One region of the Vreelandella sp. V005 genome, then DNA from elsewhere that is predicted to be linked to it. Evidence: predicted binding sites of a transcription regulator. Region 1 holds the regulator's gene; each other region holds the start of a gene.
The links. Region 1 encodes FliA, which starts transcription of late flagellar genes. Its sites were predicted from a motif close to CTAAAGTTNNNNNNNNNNCNGCCGATA; they were not measured.
Positions count from the first base shown of each region.

Region 2: the regulator FliA is predicted to act here: its motif matches at 1,996-2,022, upstream of fliD (flagellar filament capping protein FliD).
Region 3: the regulator FliA is predicted to act here: its motif matches at 1,221-1,247, upstream of ACUN8H_RS08660 (flagellin N-terminal helical domain-containing protein).

Region 1 is NZ_JBQXYA010000004.1:49,533-52,811, forward strand. It holds gene flhF (flagellar biosynthesis protein FlhF) at 1-71, shown strand, start outside; gene ACUN8H_RS11300 (hypothetical protein) at 68-661, shown strand; gene ACUN8H_RS11305 (flagellar protein FlhE) at 687-1,115, shown strand; gene ACUN8H_RS11310 (RNA polymerase sigma factor FliA) at 1,142-1,843, shown strand; gene ACUN8H_RS11315 (motility protein A) at 1,885-2,703, shown strand; gene ACUN8H_RS11320 (OmpA/MotB family protein) at 2,709-3,279, shown strand, end outside.
Region 2 is NZ_JBQXYA010000003.1:13,477-16,755, forward strand. It holds gene ACUN8H_RS08670 (flagellin N-terminal helical domain-containing protein) at 1-461, opposite strand, end outside; gene fliD (flagellar filament capping protein FliD) at 598-1,950, opposite strand; gene fliD (flagellar filament capping protein FliD) at 2,122-3,279, opposite strand, start outside.
Region 3 is NZ_JBQXYA010000003.1:9,591-12,869, reverse strand. It holds gene ACUN8H_RS08665 (flagellin N-terminal helical domain-containing protein) at 150-1,031, shown strand; gene ACUN8H_RS08660 (flagellin N-terminal helical domain-containing protein) at 1,318-2,211, shown strand; gene ACUN8H_RS08655 (flagellin N-terminal helical domain-containing protein) at 2,441-3,279, shown strand, end outside.

The DNA.
Region 1 (3,279 bases):
TGGTTTACGCGTTTATGGCCCGAGATGCGATTCGCCAACTAGGTAGTGTCAGTCGAGAGGGCGTGGTGTGAGCGATCAAGACCAAGCCTCAGGGCTGCGCAAGTGGGCGAGCCTGCAGCGCCAACAGCAGCAGGCTGACGGGGCAATGGATATCGCGGTTGCCGAGCATGTGCCAGTAAAAGAACAAAGTGCGTCGTTGTTAGTGCCGATGGCCAGCACAATAGACGAAGCAGGGATAGATGAAACAGAGACGCCAGCGTCGCCCAAGCCGAAGACTAAGACGCCATTAGTAGTGGTTGGCCTACCGAGTGGTGGCGCCGCCCAGGTCAATAAGGTCAAAGCACGGCTAGGCCAGTGGTCGACATTAGGCCGCAGTTGGGCCGGTGAACCAGAAGATTGGGACATCCACATCGTGATGGCAGGCACGGCTGATTTTGCTCAGTTACGCAATCAATACAGCCGCTGGGCGCTGTGGATCAGTAGCGATGCCGAGGCTTTTGCTGCGATGTACCGTACGTTGCTTGAGCTTCATGAACGAGGCGGGCCGCGTCGTTTATTGGCGCTTCACGAGCCGCACTTGCCGCGCCAGGGATTGCTCGATAACTTGCGTGGCGCCGCTGATTACTACTTAAATATGGAGCTACTGGTACTTGCACGATGAGTGGACTCCGCCAAGGAGAACAAGCATGCTAAGCTGGCCATTGAGAAAGGCAGTGTCGCTGAGTGCGTTACTGTTAACAGGGTTATGGCTGTCAGGAATGACGCAGAGTGCCCAAGCGGCGAACGGAAGCTGGAGCGCCCAGCTCCCTGGGCTAATGGTGGCGATGAGTGACCGGGCAAGCGCTAGCCAGGAGACCTCTCCACCGGCCTCGGCAAATCTTCGTTTAGGGCAACTCGGCCGTATTCAGTGGCAGTTCCACTATCCTCCCAATGCGCTATTAAACGCTTGGTTGTGCCATCCTGAGCAGTGTGTTGCGCTAACAGGTATGCGGGGTTCTACCATCGCATTGGCCGGTCAAAGGGCAGAAGCGCCGTTGCATTTTCGCTTCGCCTTACGTCCAGGCCAGCGGCCGGTTCGAGTGCAGGGACTGCAAATGATTGTGAATTATCAGTGAAGGCTGTATAGCCGCGAGGCGAGAGGATGTACACAGCACAAGGCAGGATCAAACAGAATGAGCTGTTGACGCAATACATGCCACTGGTGCGACGCCAGGCCTTGACGCTTCAGGTCCGTTTGCCAGCCAGCATTGAGCTCGACGATCTTATTCAAGCCGGGATGGTCGGGCTGCTTGAGGCGCTCGGACGCTTCGATGCTACTCAGGGGGCGACCTTTGCGACGTTTGCCAGTCAACGAATTCGTGGTGCGATGATGGATGAATTGCGCACCCGCGATTGGCTGCCCCGCAGCGTGCGCCGTTCGGCGCGAGCAGTGGACAGTGCCGTTCGCCAGTTAGAGCAACAGCTGGGTCGAGCACCAGAAGAGAGCGAAATCGCCCATCACCTTGAGATGCCACTGAATGAGTATCAGCAACTCCTAAACGATACCAACAGTGGTCAACTGCTGCCGTTTGAGGAGCTAGTCGCCGATGGTGGTGAGCCGGTCAACAATGAACCGAGCAACTCACCGTTTGAACAACTGCTGGACGGCCAGCAGCGGCAAACGCTGATTGACGCGATTGAAGCGCTGCCAGAACGTGAAAAACTCCTCATGGCGCTGTATTACCAGGAAGAGCTCAACCTCAAGGAAGTCGGGGCTGTGTTGGGCGTGACGGAGTCCCGCGTTTCTCAACTGCACAGTCAAGCCGTCAGTCGTCTACGCGCACGCTTACACGACTCGGCGTAACACCGCCTGTTAACTCACTTGTGACCGGCAAGGAGCCGTGGATGAATCCTTCGACGCTGATAGGCATATTTGCCAGCATACTGCTGTTGGTAAGTGTGCTTTTTTTTACCGCAGAGTCCCCTGCAAGCTTTATCAATTTACCGGGATTGGCCATCGTAGTGACCGGGACGTTAGCGGCGACGTTTATTAGCTACCCGCTGAAAGAAGTAGTGCGTGTAGTGCGGTTGGTGGGGTTGGTGTTCCGGCGCGAAAATACTTATATGCGCGACGATATCCGCGAGCTGGTCGACATGTCGCGGCTATGGTTTAAAGGCGATGTGCGTGCGGTCGAGCGCGAGCTGGAGCATACGCGCAACCCCTTTTTACGCACCGGTATCCAACTAGTAATTGCCAATACCAAAGAGGACGAAATTTTCGACATGCTGCGCTGGCGAATTGCCCGCTTAAAAGCGCGTGAGCATGCCGAGGCGCAAATATTTCGCACCATGGCTACCTATGCCCCTGCGTTTGGCATGATCGGTACCCTGGTCGGCCTAGTCAATATGCTGGAAGTCATGGACGCAGGCGATCTGCAGGTCATTGGCCCTCGCATGGCGGTGGCGCTGCTGACGACGTTCTACGGTATTTTACTCGCCAACCTCGTTTTCAAACCGATTGCAGTGAAACTTGAACGCCGCACCGAAGAGCGGCTGATAACCATGAATATGGTGCTAGAAGGTATTTCACTGATCACTAAGCGCCGCCTGCCGTCGTTTATTGAAGAGACCCTTCATTCGTTTGTGGCTAATTACCACGATGAGATTCGTGATAACAGCGTTAAACCACGCCCTGACACGTCGGTTAGTTCGGCGATGAGATAGCCACCATGTTAGACCGTGATACACGCCATGCGCTGGAAATCCCGGTCACGGCTGGCGAGGGGGATGAGGGGTGGTTAACCAGCTATCTCGATGTATTAACGCTGCTCATTACCCTCTTCGTACTACTGCTTTCACTCTCACCGCCAGGTGGCGGAGAGGGCGCTGATACTGCTTTCATGCGTTCGGCTAGCGCGGTATCATCGCTACCACTAGCTTCCCTCGCCACTGGCATACAGCCTCGCCACGATGGGCTGCAACCCGAGTATGCCGGGCTTGATATTCCCGGCGTGAGCGTGTCGCAAGGGCGCGAAGGGGTTACGCTGCGGATTGATACCAGCCTGTTATTTCCCAGCGGCCAAGCCGTACTGACACCTCAGGGACGTGGCGTGATTGAAAGTCTGATGGATGTTTTGGCTCGTTTTGACGGCCAGATTTCGGTGGAAGGCCATACCGACAGCGTGCCTATTGCGACAGCACGCTTCCCCTCCAACTGGGAACTCTCGTCTGCGCGGGCGATTGCCGTTGTGCGGCATTTAGAGCGCCAAGGTTTCAATATTTCTCGTATGCGGGCCGTCG
Region 2 (3,279 bases), on a different contig from region 1:
GTTGAGGTGTTGGAGCCAACCTGGATATTCAAAGTGGTTCCACCGCTGCTCAGCAGGTTAGTACCATTGAAGTTATTGCTACTAGCGACCCGGTCGATTTCTGCCAAACGCTCGTTAATCTCGGTAGTAATAGCGGCACGGTCGTCTTTGGTGTTGGTATCGTTGGCACCCTGTACCGCTAGCTCACGAATGCGCTGAAGGTTGTCATTTACTTGGTCAAGGCCGCCTTCCATAGTCTGTACTAGAGAGATACCGTCGCTGGCGTTACGGCTAGCCTGGTCCATGCCTTTAATTTGTGCCGACATTTTGTTGGCAATCGCTTGGCCAGCCGCATCGTCAGAGGCGCTGTTAATACGCAGACCAGAAGACAAACGTTCTTGCGCCTGAGCCAGCATGCCTTGAGACTTAGACAGGTTATTCTGGCCGATCAGGGCAGTAATGTTAGTGTTGATTACAGACATATGAGTGCTCCTCGAAATGTAACTGGCCTGGTGGCCTGTTTTGCGGCACTTGCGTTGCCGTTATTATAATTAACGGCAGGCCCACCAAGTTCTTTAGATAAAAACGCTCTTTTTTCTAAAAAATACTGTAAATAAATTAGTTACTCTTCTGCATAGAACCCAGCATATCGAATTGCTGAGAGAGGTAGCTGCTCATAGAGTTCATTTGCGCAATCAGGCCATCTAGCCCAGCAAACTGCTTACGGTAGCGTTCAGTACTCCGCTCAATACTCGCCTCCATACGAAGTTTGCGCTGATCCAGGCTATCAACCCGCTGCTCGGCGCTATTGACCGAACTTTGAATAATGCCGTCCTCTGCAGTGATCGCCTCAAGCGTTGCACTTAACCGCCCTGCGAAACCACCCTCTTCCGTTTCACCCGCAAAAAAGGCGGATAGCCCTTCAGGATTATTGGCGACTGCCTCATCCAACTTAGTTTCATCGACTTTTAAACGGCCGCGCTCATCAATGGCAATACCCAGCTGAGAAAGCCGTGAAATATCACCTGTACCAAGGTTATCGGTGATATCTCGGCGCAGACGATCTTCAATAGTGCGAACGGTGCGATCACCCACCAACTCGCCGGAGGTCTCGCCTTCACCGTTGTATGCGGTCATACGCTCAACGGTAGATTTCATTTCGTTGTAATTACTGACAAACGAATCAATCGCCTCTCGCAGTGACGCTTCATCACGCTCAATAACTAGGGTGACAGGGTTTGCAGAGGCCTCTGTAAGATCAAGCGTAACGCCCTGAATAGCCTCTTCAACGCGATTGGTTTTACTGGTAATGGCGATGCCATTAACATTTAATTCAGCATCCTGGCCTGCACGCACCGTGGCCGCGTCCATGGTTAGTGACGCTAGTCCAGAGAAACCGGTAAGCGAAGCGTCCTCTCCCGTCTCTTTGGAAGTCAGCGCTAAGCGGTACCCCGTGCCGTCGTTAACAAGGGAAGCCGTGACACCTGCTTCTTTATCCGCATTGATCTGGTCGCGGACGTCAGCAAGGGTACTGCCTGCGGCAATAGTGACGTCATAGCTTGTTTGTGTTGTGCCAGCACCAAAGTTAAGCGTCAGTGCCGTATCCGTTCCGGTTAGCTCTTGATCGAGCGCCACGCTATTAGAAGCAGCGCTGCCCGCGCGAGCCAGCTGCGTAACGGTAATTTCATAACGCCCCGCATTAGCGGTTTCGCCTGCAGTGGCCAACACGCCGTCGCCGGTTACCGTGCTTTTTTGCTGCATGAAAGAAGAGGGATCATTCAGCTTGGCAATAGAGGTTTGCACCCGATCCATTGCTGATTCAAGGCGCCCATAGGCAGAAATTTTGGTTTTCTGCGCACTCTGCTGCTCTAAAAGAGGGACAAGCTTTTGGCGTTCGGCCGCTTTAAGCTGATCCACCAAACCAGCAAGATCCAATCCAGAACCTACACCCAGTGCGGTAATTGAGGCCATTTGGTTCATTCCTTAAAAGTAGTAGAGATACGCGTCTAGGTTATTTATCGGCTACGGGCGAATAAACTTTAGCGGTGGTGTTTATTAAAGCTGTTCTAAGCCATTGCAAAAAAAAGCCCAGCACAGAGTGCTGGGCTTGGGGCATGCCATCAATCGGGAGTATTGATCGATTTAGCCTTGGTTTTGCTGGCCCAGCACTGCGAACTGCTGGGTAAGATAGGCGCTGGTTTGATTCATTTGTGCCACCATACCGTCCATTGCTTGAAACTGCGTGCGATAACGCTCTACGGTTTGTTCAATACGGCTTTCAGTCGTGGCAAAACGGTCTCCTAGGGAAGCAACGCGACTTTCTGATGAGCTAACTGCGCTTTCGAGACGTCCCCCCGCTCCAACAAGACTCTCAATTGCCGAGACCATTTGGCCTGCCATGCCGCCCTCTTCACTGTTCCCGGCGAAAAAATTAGCGAGCTGATCCGGCTGAGTAGCAATGATGTTATCCAACTGGTTTTCATCAATGGCAAGCGTGCCATCCACTTGCAGTGAGATACCTATATCGGATAGCGCGTTAAAACCCTCTCCCCCGACAGTGCTACTGATGGTTTGACGAAGAGTCATCTCGACAGCGCGGGTCGTCGCATCTGCGTTAAGCCCCGCCGCCTGGCCCGTTTCAGGGTCAAAAGCAGTCAAACTGGTAAGGGTCTCTTTAAGCGTGTTGAAGTCGTCAACAAATGCCGTGACCTTCTCGCGCATCGCCTCGTTATCCTGCTCGACAGTTACCGTACTCGCCGCGCCCGCTTCAGATAAGTTTAAGGTAACGCCCTGAATAGCACCTTCCACTTGATTGGTGGCACTAACGATATCGATTCCATTGACGTTAAACGCCGCATCCTGGCCCGCTTGAATTACCTGCACATCGGAGGTTTCTACGCCAGCGGCTAAAATGTCTGCAAAATTGGTGCTCTGTATACTTGCGTCTGCGCCGGTATCAGCCGCATTGATAGAGAGCCGATACCCTTCACCATCGTTGATAATCGAGGCGCTTAAGTTACCATCGCTCTGTTCATTGATAGCATCACGTATATTTTCCAGTGAACTGCCATCAGCAATGGTAATAGTATTTAATGCGCCATCAGCAAGCGTAAAGTTAAGTGACTGCTCCCCCGTCACGATGCTCTCAACTGCCGTTTCAAGACGCTCCGTCACTAAAGTACTTGCCGTCGCCAAACGCTCAACCTGCACTTCATACTGGCCTGGCTGAGCCTCATCGGTACTGACAGCACCAACAGCACTACCCTCGACATTAGTCGTCAGGCTTTCAAATGAAGAGCC
Region 3 (3,279 bases), on a different contig from region 1:
CAAAAAAGTAGCTAGAAAGTTACAGTAGTTTACATAAAAAAAGCGGTTTTCTTCTCAAGAAATTGGTTGGCTTGCCGTTAATTATAATAACGGCAACGCATGTGCCGCAAAGCAGGCCATCAGGCCAATTAAATTTCGAGGATACTCACATGTCTGTTATCAATACTAACATTACTGCTTTGATCGGCCAGAACAACTTGTCCAAATCTCAGGACATGCTGGCTAAGGCGCAAGAGCGTCTGTCTTCTGGCCTACGCATTAACAGCGCCTCTGACGATGCGGCTGGTCAAGCCATTGCCAACAAAATGACGGCCCAGATTAAAGGCATGGATCAGGCTAGTCGTAACGCTAGTGACGGTATCTCTTTGGTGCAGACCATGGAAGGCGGCCTTGACCAAGTTAACGACAACCTGCAGCGTATTCGTGAGCTAGCGGTACAGGGCGCCAACGACACCAACACTGCAGATGATCGCGCAGCGATTGAAACCGAAATCAATGAGCGTTTGGCTGAAATTGATCGCGTTGCTGGCAGCAATAACTTTAACGGCACTAATTTGTTGAATCTGGATTCTGGCGCTGGCAGTAGCTTAAGCATTCAAGTTGGCTCTAATACTGACGCTGAAGATGTTATTACCGTGAAGACCGTTAATGCCACAGTTGCAGGGCTAGGACTTGCTTCTGGTAATGCTGCACTTACAGGCTCTACGTTTGACTCTACTGCTGTAAGCGCTGCTAGCGGTGGTGCTCATCAAGCCTTCCAGAGCATGATTGATTCCGTAGATAACGCTACTAAAACTCTGGACACCAACCGCGCAACGTTGGGTGCTACGCTGAATCGCTTTGATTCGGTGATTGATAACCTGGCGACGACATCTACCAACCTATCTGAAGCCCGCTCGCGTATCGAAGATGCTGACTACGCGGTGGAGGTATCTAACATGACGCGCGCTAATATTCTTCAGCAGGCCGGTACTTCCATGTTGGCGCAGGCTAATCAGACGCCGCAGTCGGTGCTGTCTCTGCTGGGTTAATACCTTTAACCGGTAATGCCAAAGAAGTAATAACGGGGCCAACAGGCCCCGTTTTTGTATGTAGAATACTTTCGTAATCAGCGCCATTAGTGATGACATTTTTGATTACCGCTAAAAAATGCATATTTAATACCACCAGAAAAGTAACGAAATAAGTTACAGCACTTTACATAAAAAGAGCGATCTTCCCTAAAGAATCGGGCGTGTCAGCCGTTAATTATAATAACGGCAACACAAGTGCCGCAAAGCAGGCCGTCAGGCCAGTCAAATATCGAGGAGCTCTCACATGTCTGTCATCAACACTAACATTACCGCCCTGATTGGCCAGAATAACCTATCTAACGCTCAAAGCTCGCTAGCTAAAGCTCAAGAGCGCCTGTCTTCAGGTCTGCGCATCAATAGCGCCTCTGACGATGCGGCTGGCCAGGCCATCGCCAACAAGATGACGGCCCAGATCAAAGGTATGGATCAGGCTAGCCGTAACGCCAGCGACGGCATCTCTCTGGTGCAGACCATGGAAGGCGGTCTTGACCAAGTTAACGACAACCTGCAGCGCATTCGTGAACTAGCAGTACAGGGTGCCAACGACACCAATACCGCAGATGACCGCGCGGCCATTGAAACTGAAATCAATGAGCGCTTAGCTGAGATTGATCGTGTAGCGGGTAGCAATAACTTCAACGGTACTAATCTGCTCAATGTAGCTAGTGGCGGAACTACTGGCGCACTAAGTATTCAGGTTGGCTCCAATACCAGTACTGAAGACGTCATCACTGTTAAGCGGATTGATGCAACTACTGCGGGACTTGGTCTCACTACGTCCTCAGGCGGTTCTATTACAGCCTCTGGCGGTGTAACTACATTAACTGGTACGGGATCCGGTGGTGCAATTACGCATGCCGATTTCCAGAACGTCATTGATGCCGTTGATGCGTCTACTAAAACACTGGATACTGACCGCGCTACTTTGGGCGCAACACTGAACCGCTTTGATTCGGTAATCGATAACCTGGCGACGACGTCTACCAATCTTTCAGAAGCCCGCTCGCGTATCGAAGACGCTGACTACGCTGTTGAAGTGTCTAACATGACCCGTGCCAATATTCTTCAGCAGGCAGGTACTTCCATGCTGGCGCAGGCTAACCAGACGCCGCAGTCTGTACTATCTCTGCTGGGCTAATACCGTCGGTGATTTTCAAAAGAAGTAGTAACGGGGCCAATAGGCCCCGTTTTTGCAATTAAGCCTGCTTTGGCGCTATGCGAAACAGCAGCTAAATAATTTGCCGTCATAAGCATAAAAAAGAGTAATTTTCTAAAGAAATAGGTGTATCTGCCGTTAATTATAATAACGGCAACGCAAGTGCCGCAAAGCAGGCCAACAGGCCAGTTAAATTTCGAGGAGCACTCACATGTCTGTAATCAATACTAACATTACCGCCCTGATTGGCCAGAACAACCTGTCTAAATCTCAGGACATGCTGGCTAAAGCGCAAGAGCGTCTGTCTTCTGGCCTGCGCATTAACAGCGCCGCTGACGATGCTGCTGGTCAAGCTATTGCCAACAAAATGACGGCCCAAATCAAAGGTATGGATCAGGCTAGCCGTAACGCTAGCGACGGTATCTCCCTGGTGCAGACCATGGAAGGCGGCCTTGACCAAGTTAACGACAACCTGCAGCGTATTCGTGAGCTAGCGGTACAGGGTGCCAACGACACCAATACTGCAGACGACCGGGCTGCCATTACTACAGAGATCAACGAGCGCCTGGCTGAGATTGATCGTGTGGCGGGAAGTAATAACTTCAACGGCACCAATCTGCTGAGTTCTGGCGGCACTACCTTAGATATTCAGGTCGGTTCCAACACTACCGCTCAAGACGTTATTGAAGTGGATACAGTCAACGCTACGACAGTAGGACTTGGCTTGACTACAGGCTCAAGTGGTTCGCTTTCAGTCTCTGGTGGTGCCACTGTAATTACTGGCACTGGTTCTGGTGGTGCAGTTACGCATGATGATTTCCAGAATGTTATTGATGCCGTTGATGCATCTACTAAGACATTGGATACCAATCGTGCCACCTTGGGTGCAACGCTGAACCGCTTTGATTCGGTGATTGATAACCTGGCGACAACGTCTACCAACCTCTCTGAAGCCCGATCGCGTATCGAAGATGCTGACTACGCTGTTGAAGTCTCTAACATGACCCGTGCCAACATCCTTCAGCAGGCCGGTACTTCCATGCTGGCACA